4 regions of the Bacillus sp. V2I10 genome follow, and region 3 is predicted to be linked to each of the others. Evidence: riboswitches for the same ligand, from Rfam matches in the RefSeq annotation. Region 3 holds a riboswitch; each other region holds the start of a gene.

Region 1 (3,209 bases), on a different contig from region 3:
GTTCGCTGAGCGTCTTTTCAACCAATTGTTCAAACGGGCTTTCCGGAGCTGGAATGCTTGATATATCAAGGTTGTTTTCCCGATCTTCCAGACTTTTAAAAAAGGCAGTTTCTTTGTTGTACCGAACGGCTAAGAAGACAATAAACGAGATCATGGAAAGAAAAACAATATACAGGACTGACTGTACTGGAATGGCTGAGTCAATGAAAGCGATAAAGAGAATAAAAAAATGAATCATAATAAAGAATAGAATCCAGCTGCGGCGCTCTTTTAAGAAACGGAGAATCATACCATTTCCTCTTCTGCCGCAAGATATCCCTGGCCTACTTTTGTCTCAATAAATTGACCAAGACCAATTTCATCCAGCCGCTTTCGCAGGCGATTGACATTCACTGTTAACGTATTATCGCTTATGAAGCGTTTATCATCCCACAGGCTGTTCATGAGCTTGTCTCTGCTGACAATTTTGTTTTTTTGTTCAATCAAGAGTTTAAGAATGAACATTTCATTCTTTGTCAGTTCAACGGAACCGGTTTCGTTCGTAACCGTATTTCGCTCATAATCAACCGCAGCATTGCACCATGTTTTCAGACTTACTTGCTCTGTATTGTAGTTATAAACACGGCGGAGAATGGCCTGGATTTTAGCAATCAGCACATCAAAGTGAAAAGGCTTTTGGACAAAATCATCAGCACCAAGCTGCATAGACATGACCATATCAGTCGGATGATCCCGCGAGGAGAGAAAAATGATCGGCACATTCGAATGCGACCGGATCATCCGGCACCAATGAAAGCCGTCAAACTTCGGCAGCTGAATATCAATGATGACCAAATCTGGCTTTACGGCTGAGAATTCCTGCATGACTTTATTAAAATCTGTAATGCCATAGACATCATAAGACCACTGATTTAATCGTTCTTTGATTTCATTAAACAGGGTTAAATCATCTTCAATTAATAGAAGTTTAAACATGAGTTTCACCACACTATAAGGTTTCTTTTACAATTATTGTATAGGAAAACAGTTCTGTGTGCTATAGATGGTCTTAGATGTCAGAACACTTAAGTGAACGGAATATTCATACTAATCTTGACATTGATTCAATAGATTGCTATTGTAGTAAAAAAATAATTTCTTATCCAGAGAGGTGGAGGGACTGGCCCTTTGAAACCTCAGCAGCAGGTCTCTTATGATACTGTGCTAACTCCAGCGGGTGAATTGACCTGATAGATAAGCGTGCCTTTTATTTGTCAGTAACGCACTCTTTTTAAAGAGTGCGTTTTTCATTTTTTTGGATGTGAAAAAAGGGGAGTAAAAATGGAAGCTAAGCAGCAATTTCAGAGGAAAATGCAATCTCGACATTTAGTAATGTTATCTCTTGGAGGTGTAATTGGGACAGGTTTATTCTTAAGCACGGGTTATACGATTCAACAGGCTGGACCGTTTGGGACGATCCTGTCGTATCTTGTTGGTGCCCTGGTCGTTTATCTCGTTATGCTTTGTTTAGGGGAATTAGCCGTCCATATGCCGGAGACTGGCGCTTTTCATAGCTATGCCGCTAAATATATTGGTCCAGGAACAGGATATACTGTAGCCTGGCTGTATTGGCTGACTTGGACGGTTGCGTTAGGTTCGGAATTCACGGCAGCGGGGCTGCTGATGCAGAGGTGGTTTCCATCTATTAACGTCTGGATTTGGAGTGCGGTGTTTGCATTGCTAATCTTTGCATTAAATGCTGTGACGGTTAAGTTTTTCGCGGAATCTGAATTTTGGTTTGCATCGATTAAAGTCGTTGCCATAGTGATTTTTATTCTTTTGGGAGGAGCAGCAATTATTGGTTTTATTCCACTGACGGATTCCAATTCAGCTCCGTTCTTTACGAATCTCACAAGCGAAGGATTATTTCCGAATGGTGCATTTGCCGTTATTATGACGATGCTTGCTGTGAATTTTGCCTATTCGGGAACAGAATTAATAGGGGTTGCAGCTGGAGAAACAGTCAATCCGGAAAAAACGATTCCAATGGCCATTCGGACAACATTATGGAGATTGATTATCTTTTTTGTTGGAACCATTGTTGTCTTATCTGCACTGCTGCCCGCATCGGATTCAGGAGTTTTAAAAAGTCCCTTTGTTTCTGTATTTGAACGAATTGGCCTTCCCTATGCAGCAGATATCATGAATTTCGTGATCTTAACAGCTATTTTGTCTGCAGCAAACTCAGGCCTGTATGCTGCTTCTAGAATGCTCTGGTCACTTTCAGATAAGAAAACGATATCACCCATTTTTGCAAGAGTGACAAAGCGCGGTGTGCCTATATATGCAGTGATTTTCAGTATGCTGGGCGGCACCTTGGCTTTGTTCTCAAGTGTTATTGCACCAGATACCGTATATATAGTCCTTGTCTCCATTTCAGGTTTAGCCGTGGTTGCCGTATGGATGAGTATTAGCGTGTCACAGTTTTTCTTTCGCAGACAATATATTAAACAAGGACATTCGATAAAGGACCTGGTTTACCGGACACCTTTCTATCCCCTGGTACCGATTGCATCTTTTGTGCTGTGTCTGGCATCTTTGGTTGGAATCGCATTTGATCCCGCACAGCGAATTGCCCTCTATTGCGGCATTCCATTTATTTTGTTTTGCTATGGAAGCTATTATGCAACACATTTTATTAAGAAAAGAGGAGAAGGATATGCAGCAGAATCTCAATCCAATTGAAGCCATTTTACGTGACTATTCCGTCATGATCCTTGATGGGGCACTTGCTACAGAACTCGAACAGCATGGCTGTGATTTGGACGATCCCCTTTGGTCTGCCCGAATATTACTCGAAAACCCCGAAGTGATTTATCAGGTACATTCAGACTATTTCCGTGCGGGAGCGGACTGTGCTATTACGGCCAGCTATCAAGCAACAATCGATGGTTTCTTGAAGCGGGGAATCGAAGAAGAAGAAGCATTGCAGTTAATAAAGAAAACAGTGCTGATTGCAAGAAAAGCCAGAGATGATTTTTGGAAGGAAGAAATGGAAGCAATTAGACCAAAGCCGTTGGTTGCGGCATCAATTGGGCCTTATGGCGCCTATCTTGCAGACGGTTCAGAGTATACAGGCATCTATGGGGTTACGGATGAGACTTTAAAAGATTTTCATCGTCCCAGAATGTCAGCTTTGATTGAAGCAGGTGCTGAAATACTGGCATTTG
Region 2 (3,209 bases), on a different contig from region 3:
CCTCATATTGTTAAGGCTCTTCAAGAGGCGGCAGAAAATCCGGACTATCACAAATATTCCCCGTTCCGCGGACAGAAATTTCTTAAAGAGGCAATTACGGAATTTTACAAGCGGGAGTATGGTGTAACACTTAATGCTGACAAAGAAGTGGCCATTTTGTTTGGCGGAAAAGCGGGGCTTGTTGAAATTCCGCAATGTTTGCTGGACCCGGATGATTTAGTTCTCGTGCCGGATCCCGGATATCCTGACTATTGGTCTGGGGTAGAGCTTGCCCGGGCAAGAATGGAATTTATGCCGCTGGTAAAAGATAATCAGTTTTTGCCGGATTATGGGCAACTTTCAGAAGAAGCGAAGAAACAGGCAAAGCTTATGTTTTTGAATTACCCGAACAACCCGACTGGTGCTGTTGCTTCAAAAGAATTCTTTGAAGAAACAGTCGCGTTTGCAAAAGAAAATGAAATTTGTGTTGTCCATGATTTTGCCTATGGCGCCATTGGATATGACGGAAAGAAACCTGTCAGTTTTTTGGAAGTTGAAGGAGCGAAAGAGACTGGGATTGAAATCTATACGCTCTCGAAGACGTATAATATGGCGGGCTGGAGGATTGGCTTTGCGATAGGCAATGAAAGTGTCATTGAAGCGATTAACCTGTTTCAGGATCACATGTTTGTCAGTGTGTTCAGCGCTGTCCAGGAAGCTGCTGCAGCTGCCCTGCTTGAATCACAGACCTGTGTGGATGAATTGGTTGAGCGGTATGAAAGCAGACGCCATGCATTCATCACTGCTCTGAACGAAATTGGCTGGCAGGTTGAAGCGCCGCCGGGATCATTTTTTGCCTGGCTGCCTGTTCCTGCAGGCTATACTTCAGAATCCTTTGCCGAGTATCTCCTCCTGCACGCACATGTCTGTGTTGCGCCTGGTGTAGGTTTTGGGAAGTTCGGAGAAGGCTATGTAAGGGCAGGACTTTTAACCTCAGAAGAAAGACTGAGAGAAGCAGCAAAACGGATAAAATCTTTGAATTTATTTTGAAATGGCGGTTGACAGTCTTTTGAAAAACTGTCATAATCCAAATTAATTTCAGGTTATTCAGAACATAAAATAAATAAGCCATTCTTATCAAGAGCAGGTGGAGGGACTAGCCCGATGAAGCCCGGCAACCGACTTAAACCAAGGTTTAAGCACGGTGCTAAATCTTGCAGCATTCGCTGATAGATAAGGATCTTAGCCAAGTTAGATAAGGTCTCTTTTCGATTAGCGGAAAGGGGCCTTTTTTATTGATTACGAAAGTATAAAAGTTTGCGCATTGATGGCAAGAAGTGTCGCCCAACTCCTCGGCCATGCCTTAATCTAAACGGGCGCTTGCGCATTTCTAATATTGTTATGGAAGGCGGTACAAACATGAGCGGCATTACAGCAACCTATCTCATCCATGATGAAAAAAACTTAGAAAAAAAAGCAGAAGGGATTGCCCTTGGCTTAACCGTTGGGTCATGGACGGATCTTCCGGAACTTACGCAGATACAATTGCAGCAGCACAAAGGGAAGGTCATCTCCGTAGAAGAATTTGAGTCTGATGATAAGGTCTCAGCTTTTTTAAACAAACGCGTCAAAAAAGGCATCGTCAAAATTTTTTACCCTGGAGTAAATTTCAGCCATGATTTGCCTGCGATTCTTGCGACTGTGTTTGGAAAGCTGTCTCTTGACGGCGAAGTAAAGCTTCAGGACCTGGATTTTTCAGAAAATATTCTTGCTGAGTTTCAAGGTCCTAAATTCGGCATCAGCGGCATTCGTGAAAAACTTGGTGTATATGACAGACCTTTGCTTATGAGTATTTTTAAAGGAGTCATCGGACGTGATCTCGCTTTTTTAAAGAATCAGCTTAAAGATCAGGTGCTTGGCGGGGTTGATTTGGTGAAAGACGATGAAATTCTTTTTGAAAATCCGCTGACGCCTTTTGAACAGCGGATTACTGCCGGAAAAGAAGTGTTAAGCGAGGTTTATGAGCAGACCGGTCATAAGGCGATGTACGCGGTTCATTTATCAGGAAAAACGTATGATTTAAAAGAAAAAGCAAAGCGTGCGGCAGAGCTTGGAGCAGATGCCCTATTGCTTAATGTTTTTGCCTACGGCCTTGACGTGCTTCAAAGCCTGGCAGAGGACAAAGACATCAACATTCCGCTTATGGCTCATCCCGCTGTCAGCGGTGCATTAGCGTCATCCTCACTTTATGGAATCTCTCATTCTCTTTTACTCGGAAAATTGCTGAGATACAGCGGAGCCGATTTTTCTCTGTTTCCATCGCCATATGGAAGTGTTGCGCTTGAGCGGGAAGCGGCCCTTTCCATAGGTGCAGCTTGTAAAGAAAACGTGCTGCTGAAGGAAACATTCCCTGTGCCTTCAGCAGGGATTCATCCAGGACTCGTCCCTATCTTAATTCAGGATTTCGGGTTAGATAGCGTGATTAACGCAGGCGGAGGTGTCCACGGACATCCAAACGGCGCTGCTGCAGGCGGAAAAGCTTTCCGTGCAGCGATCGATGCGGCATTACAAGGCATCTCCTTGACTGAAAAAGCAAATGAAAATGCCGATTTGAGAATCGCGCTGGATCTTTGGGGGCAGGTGGAAGTGAGCAAATGAGCAAGCCGATTATCATCTGTGATTTCGACGGAACAATCACAAATACTGACAACATTATTGCTATTATGAAGAAGTTTGCTCCGCCAGAGTGGAACGCTTTGAAGGATGATGTATTAAGCCAGCGGATTTCTGTCCGAGCAGGAGTAGGGAAAATGTTTCAGCTGATTCCAGCTGAACTGAAATATGATATTATTCAATACTTGCTTTTTACGGCTCAGCTTCGCGATGGATTCCGTGAATTTGTTCAATTTACGGAGGAGGAAGAAATCCCTTTGTATATCGTAAGCGGAGGCATTGATTTTTTTGTCCACCCATTGTTGAATGGCTTGGTTGACAGGAGCCGCGTTTACTGCAATGAAGGTGATTTCAGCGGTCAGGCAATTGAAATCTTATGGCCAAACTCATGTGATGATCAGTGCAGCAATGACTGTGGCTGCTGCAAGCCGAGTTTAATCAGGAAGCTTGCGGATCCAGATCAGGAAGTCATTGTCATTGGTGATTCTGTTACTGATTTAGAGGCTTCAAAACTTGCAGACTTTGTGTTTGCAAGAGATTTTCTTCTTGGAAAATGC
Region 3 (3,209 bases):
TTACACAGAAACAAATGCCTGGAATATGGCCTTCCATGCACCACAGGATGGGCAAGGACTTGCTAACCTGTATGATGGTAAAAAAGGATTAAGCAGCAAGCTGGATGAGTTCTTTAATACGCCAGAAACAGGATTGTTTGCTGGTCACTATGGCGGTGTCATTCATGAAATGAGGGAAGCGAGAGATGTCCGTATGGGGATGTATGGACACAGCAACCAACCATCTCACCATATCATGTATATGTACAATTATACTGCCGAGCCTTGGAAGACACAGGAGAAGGTTCGTGAAGCATTGGACCGCCTATACATTGGAAGTGAAATCGGGCAAGGATATGCTGGTGATGAAGATAATGGAGAGATGTCCGCGTGGCAGATCTTCAGTGCACTTGGTTTCTATCCGTTGAAAATGGGAAGCCCGGAATACGCCATAGGGGCACCTTTGTTTAAGAAAGCGACGATCCATTTAGAGAATGGGAAAAAAATCGTCATCAACGCACCTAATAACAGCAAGGACAATAAATATGTCCAAGGCTTAAAATTAAATGGCAAAGACCATACCAAAAATTACATTATGCACACTGACCTTTCAAATGGTGCAAGACTAGATTTTGACATGGGATCCAAGCCTTCGAAGTGGGGCAGCGGAGAAAAAGACATACCAAACTCCATCACTCCAGGTAATACCGATGGATCAACCTTATCACCAAAACCATTGAAAGACCTGACGATGCCAGAACCAGGAAGTGCAACAGATGGAGAAAGCAATAGAGTAGATCCGTTATTCGACAATACCTCTTCAACGAGAACGACGTTTAACAGCCAAAACCCGTCTGTTCAATATCAATTTAAGGCACGGAAGCAACAGGCCAAAATGTACACCTTTACTTCTGGAGCAAGCCTTACCAATGATGCGAATTCACAAGCAGCAGACCCAAAAAGCTGGGTGGTAAAAGGCTCAAATGATGGCAAGTCGTGGACTGTCCTTGATGAAAGAAAAAATGAAAAATTCGAATGGCGTCTCTATACGCGCGCCTTTACAATTAAGCATCCAGGAAAATTCGTTTTTTATAAGGTGGAAATTACTGAAAATGGAGGCCATTCAAGTACTTCATTGGCAGAAGTGGAGTTTCTCGGAAAGGACCTTTCTTCCGATTTTGACATAATCCAAAAAGTGTTGGATGATTTTGCGGAATCCGGTGAATTGAAAGGGAAGCTGAAGGATCTTTTGAATAACGATTTAAAGCTTTCAAAGCAGAGTTATACAGAAAAGGACGACAATCAAAAGAGTGTCAAATATATGAATGATTTCCTAAAGCATTTACACAGTAAGTCATCACAAGGCTTCATTTCAAGCAATGCTAAAAAGAAATTAGATGCAGATGCACGTGCTTTGATGATTTCTTTGAAGTAATTAAGAATATCTTATGACCATTCTATATAATTGATATATTCATTGAGTAGTATAAAAACTAACTATTATTTTAAATTCCGACTTGACACATCTGATTTATTGTATTAATTTGATATTAACAAATTTTTCAATAGAAATTCGCTCACTGGAAAACCAGAGGCTTTCATTCAAGTACCCTGAGAACTTGAGATGGAAGCCTTTCGTGTATTTATCAACATTAACTAAGGAGGAGATGAGTTCATTTAGGAATGCATAAAAACATATATTCTTATTTAGAGAGGTGGAGGGAATGGCCCTATGAAACCTCGGCAACAGGCTTTTATAAAGTACTGTGCCAATTCCAACAAGCATGAATGTGCTTGAAAGATAAGATGAGATATTCGTTTTAAACCGAAACTCTTTCTTATTTTTAGAAGGGGTTTTTATTTTACTCAATTTTTGAAGGGTGGTGATGGCGAAAATATTAAGGATTTAATAAAAGATTGAAAAAGGGAGATAAAAATGAAAAAATTATCAATTACACTTCTAGCCGGAATCATATTCGTTATCTTATCAGCATGCAACCTAAGCTCAAATGCATCTGAAAATAACAAAATTATCGTAGGATCATCAGGATCAGATGCTCAAGTATGGAACTTTATCTCAAAATCAAAAGCAGCTAAAGAAGCCGGTATTGAGATTGAAGTAAAAAAATTTAATGACGGTCTGCAAATTAACGAAGCTACTAATGATGGAATTCTTGATGTAAATGCTTTTCAATCACTATCATATTTTCAAGATTATGTGAAAAGTAAAAATGCAGATTTAGTCGCAATAGCAACAACTTATTTAGAACCAATGGGTATTTATTCTAAAGACTTGAAATCAGTTGAAGAACTTCCGGAAAATGCTGAAATTGCCATTCCTAATGATCCAGCAAATACAGCTCGAGCTCTTCGCGTATTGCGAAATGCAGGTGTCATTACGTTAAAGGATGATTTTGATTCATTTGGAACAATTCAAGATATTGTAGAAAACCCTAAAAATATTAAATTTGTTCCGGTAGACGGATCATCGACAGCAAGGTCACTCCCTGATGTAGATGCCTCCTTAATTGGAAACAGCGTCGCTCTTGATGCTGGACTGAATTCTATTAAAGATTCTATTTATCATGAAGAAATCAATCAAGATACACAGGCTAATATTAATATTCTTGTTACTCAAAAAGAAAACGAAAAAAATGAAAACCTAAATAAATTAAGTAGTATTTATCATTCGAAAGAAGTTCAGGAATTCATAAAGAAGGAATTTGGCGGAACCAAAATCCCAGTGAAAAAACCAGTTGAAGAAATCGTAAATAATTAATATAGACGCTTTATTGAAGGCTGGTAGACAACTCGTTACTGGAATTATCTGATACTGCCCATTTGTGAAGGGATGATTTATATGGCTAAACACAAAAACATGAAATTTGCCGTTTATATTGTTGGTTCGGGCATGCATCTCGGATCATGGCGTCTTCCTCATGTTCAAGCAGATGCCAGCATTAATGTTTCCTTTTATAAGAAAATTTCACAAGAAGCAGAACGCGGAAAATTTGATGCTGTTTTTATTGCGGATAGTTTAGCTATTGATGCAAACTCACACCCTCATATTTTGAATCGATTTGACCCAGCCATTTTAATTACTGCAATCGCTGGGTCCACGAGTCAGATTGGTGTAATAGCAACAGCCTCAACTACATATAGCGAACCCTATATCCTTGCACGACAATTCGCCTCGATTGACCATATAAGCAATGGAAGGGCAGGATGGA
Region 4 (3,209 bases), on a different contig from region 3:
TAGATGATGAGACGTTTTCAAAAAGGGCATCGGAGCTGTCCGGAGGGACGACATGGTCTTCTTCGGATTTAAAAACGAGCAGCGGACATGAGACTTCTGAAAGCTTTGGTTTTACAGATTTTATAAGATTAAGGAGATTATGAACGGCTGTAATCGGAACAGCTGAGTAAGTAATTTCTTTGATTCCTTCTGCTTTTATATCCGGTTTTCCTTCTGCAATGAACCTTGGTTCAGTTAGATCTTCGAAAGACTCATATCCAGGCACGCTTAAAGCAGCATTAATCGTAATCACACCGCTGATTTCTTTGTATTTGCCAGCTAAATGCACAGCTAGGATACCGCCCATAGATTGACCTGCAATAAATACTTTCCGGCAGATTTTTTTCAGCTTTAAATAAGCCTGTTCAATGTCTTTGATCCAATCCAGATAACAGCAGGCTTCAAGCTCGTGAGCATCTGTACCGTGACCTTTTAACCGCGGGGCAAGGACGGTAAAGCCTTTATCAGCAAGCAGTTTTCCCAGTTCTCCTACACTTTGAGGTGTTCCGACAAATCCATGGCAAAGCAAAATGCCAATCTCATTTCCTTTATAAAAAAAGCTTTCAGCACCTGGCAATACAGAGTAAATCGTTTCAGCCATTTTTGATTCCTCCAATTCATCAAATCATAAAAGAAAAACCCTCTCTTTCATTGGCTGTAAAGAGAGGGTTTTTCTCTATCAACCAAAGCACAGCAGCTTTGCTGGTGGGAGCACCTTTCCGTTTGCCGGTGGTTGCTGTGAAGTCGCGGAGCCAGATCTCTCGTTCACTCTTGATAATTTATTTAATTCTGATTGGTTTAGTTGGTTTTAACGATCTTATCATGAGCAGCTTTTAACTGTCAATAAATTTTGAGGTCGTGAAAGCGGAGAACCAGCGATTTGAGTACCTCATTCACGCGCTTTTTTAAGGGGGATGAAATCGCCGTGAAGCATTTGTCTTCACAAAAGACAAAAACAAGAGTAAAATACTTATATTCCAATCAGACAGGTGGGATTTAAGTGAATACCATTCCTAAACCTCTTGTATTAACGAATCAATGGTTTATTGTTTTATCCGTAGCATGCACCTGGATAATAGGATCCGGCTGGATTCTTCTTATACCTCTAATAGCAGGATTAATGGGGCTTCTTTTTAAATTTAATCCTATTATGAAGACAGCAAAGCTCTTTTTAAGAAAAAAGCCTTCAGAATACATTCCGGAGGATTTTGAGCAGCAGCAGTTTAATCAGCTGATTGCAGTCATCTGTCTTAGCCTTGGTTTTCTTGGCTATATGATGAATTGGATGACACTTGCCTATATCTTTACCGCTATGGTCGCGCTTGCTGCATTCGTTGCCATATTAGGCTTTTGTGTTGGCTGCTTTATTCGTTTTCAGTGGCAGCAATACCGATACCGCAGGCATTCAAAGTAGTCATATTTTTTTAAAAAAAGTGTTGACTTTATGAAAATACCAGCGTAAAGTAGGACTCACATCGAAAATATGAAACTTCTTATCACGAGAGGTGGAGGGATTTGGCCCTTTGAAACCTCGGCAGCAGACTCAATCATGAGAACTGTGCCAACTCCAACAAGCGTGATTTCGCTTGAGAGATAAGAAGAGTGAACGGTCTTTTACCTATGATCTTACCCTCTTCTTGGCTTTCAGGAAGAGGTTTTTTGTTTTCAAAAAATAAATAGATTTCTTATCCAGAGAAGCGGAGGGACTGGCCTGATGATGCTTCGGCAGCGGACTTTTTTAAATAGTACTGTGCCAATTCCAGCAGGCGAAAAGCCTGGGAGATAAGAAGAGACCTAGTGATTCTTTATGAATTCATGCCCTCTTCTTGTCGGATAGAAGAGGGTTTTTTTATTTATAAATTAGCGGGAGGCGTACATATGATTCAATTTGAAGGTGTCACAAAGGTTTATAACAGCGGCGGAAATGAAGTGAGAGCACTTGACGGCATTGATCTTCATGTGAAGCAGGGGGAGATTTGCGGTGTGATCGGATTCAGCGGAGCCGGTAAAAGCACACTGATCCGCACAGTTAATTTATTAGAGCGTCCAAGCTCCGGAAAAATCATTGTTGATAATCTCGATTTAACGACTCTTTCCCAAAAGGAAGTAAGACAGGTTAAGCGCAAAATCGGCATGGTCTTTCAGCATTTCAATCTGCTGAATTCCAAAACGGTCTTCGCCAATGTTGCGATGCCGCTCCTTCTTGCAAAAGCTTCTCAAAAAGAAATCAAAGAAAGAGTAACAGAACTATTGTCGTTTGTAGGATTAGAGGACAAAGCAAATCAATATCCAGACCAACTATCAGGGGGTCAAAAACAGCGTGTCGGCATTGCCAGAGCACTTGCTACACAGCCTTCCATTCTATTGTGTGATGAAGCAACATCTGCACTTGATCCGCAAACAACCGGGTCCATTCTGAAGCTTTTGAAAAAAATCAATCAGGAATACAACATTACGATTTTAATGATCACCCATGAGATGTCAGTTATTAGGGAGGTTTGCGATAGGGTTGCTGTAATTGAGGGCGGAAAAATTATCGAGTCAGACTCAGTTTTTGATGTTTTCTCAAATCCTCAAACAAAAACAGCTTCGAACTTTGTCAGCTCTGTTCTGAATGATTCCATCCCTGTGTCTGTGCTGAAATTAGTGCAGGATGAGAATGCACAGGGACAGATTTTCAAAATTAACTTTGTCGGCAAATCTTCGGGACAGCCGCTGCTTTCTCAGATTGCTAAACGGTTTGATCTTGATATCAATGTTTTATTTGGAAACATCACAGAGCTTCAGGGCATTCCTTTTGGACATTTGATTGTCGAGCTGCAGGGAGCGGAAAGCGAAATTAAACGGGCGTTATTAGTTATGAATCAGGAAAATGTCACAGTGAAAGAGGTGGAAGTACATGCTAGTTAATTCACAGCAAATTATTGATGCACTGATTGAAACACTTGCGATGACCGGTTTTTCATTGCTTTTCTCAACCTTGATCGGACTGCCGCTTGGTGTGCTGCTGGTCATTACAAGAAAAGGGCACCTATGGGAAAATGCCATTATTTTTAATATCTTGAACGGTGTCGTCAATATCTTCCGTTCTGTACCTTTCATCATATTAATGGTCGCGATTGTCCCGCTTACCAGATTAATTGTAGGAACATCAATTGGGACTGCAGCTG

What was found. Region 3 has a riboswitch for S-adenosylmethionine ahead of QFZ72_RS27720 (MetQ/NlpA family ABC transporter substrate-binding protein). Riboswitches for the same ligand answer to the same signal wherever they lie in the genome.
Region 1: another riboswitch for S-adenosylmethionine. It lies ahead of mmuP (S-methylmethionine permease); the one in region 3 lies ahead of QFZ72_RS27720 (MetQ/NlpA family ABC transporter substrate-binding protein).
Region 2: another riboswitch for S-adenosylmethionine. It lies ahead of mtnW (2,3-diketo-5-methylthiopentyl-1-phosphate enolase); the one in region 3 lies ahead of QFZ72_RS27720 (MetQ/NlpA family ABC transporter substrate-binding protein).
Region 4: another riboswitch for S-adenosylmethionine. It lies ahead of QFZ72_RS04975 (methionine ABC transporter ATP-binding protein); the one in region 3 lies ahead of QFZ72_RS27720 (MetQ/NlpA family ABC transporter substrate-binding protein).

Annotation. Positions count from the first base shown of each region.
Region 1 is NZ_JAUSYV010000001.1:407,024-410,232, forward strand. It holds gene QFZ72_RS02250 (sensor histidine kinase) at 1-289, opposite strand, end outside; gene QFZ72_RS02255 (response regulator transcription factor) at 286-975, opposite strand; SAM riboswitch class I at 1,136-1,240, shown strand; gene mmuP (S-methylmethionine permease) at 1,321-2,724, shown strand; gene mmuM (homocysteine S-methyltransferase) at 2,699-3,209, shown strand, end outside.
Region 2 is NZ_JAUSYV010000001.1:3,961,856-3,965,064, reverse strand. It holds gene QFZ72_RS20105 (pyridoxal phosphate-dependent aminotransferase) at 1-1,029, shown strand, start outside; SAM riboswitch class I at 1,111-1,219, shown strand; gene mtnW (2,3-diketo-5-methylthiopentyl-1-phosphate enolase) at 1,399-2,637, shown strand; gene mtnX (2-hydroxy-3-keto-5-methylthiopentenyl-1-phosphate phosphatase) at 2,634-3,209, shown strand, end outside.
Region 3 is NZ_JAUSYV010000002.1:85,091-88,299, reverse strand. It holds gene QFZ72_RS27725 (GH92 family glycosyl hydrolase) at 1-1,414, shown strand, start outside; SAM riboswitch class I at 1,680-1,787, shown strand; gene QFZ72_RS27720 (MetQ/NlpA family ABC transporter substrate-binding protein) at 1,916-2,758, shown strand; gene QFZ72_RS27715 (LLM class flavin-dependent oxidoreductase) at 2,840-3,209, shown strand, end outside.
Region 4 is NZ_JAUSYV010000001.1:978,848-982,056, forward strand. It holds gene QFZ72_RS04965 (alpha/beta hydrolase) at 1-640, opposite strand, end outside; SAM riboswitch class I at 713-820, opposite strand; gene QFZ72_RS04970 (DUF4395 domain-containing protein) at 1,040-1,453, shown strand; SAM riboswitch class I at 1,530-1,639, shown strand; SAM riboswitch class I at 1,722-1,828, shown strand; gene QFZ72_RS04975 (methionine ABC transporter ATP-binding protein) at 1,918-2,949, shown strand; gene QFZ72_RS04980 (methionine ABC transporter permease) at 2,939-3,209, shown strand, end outside.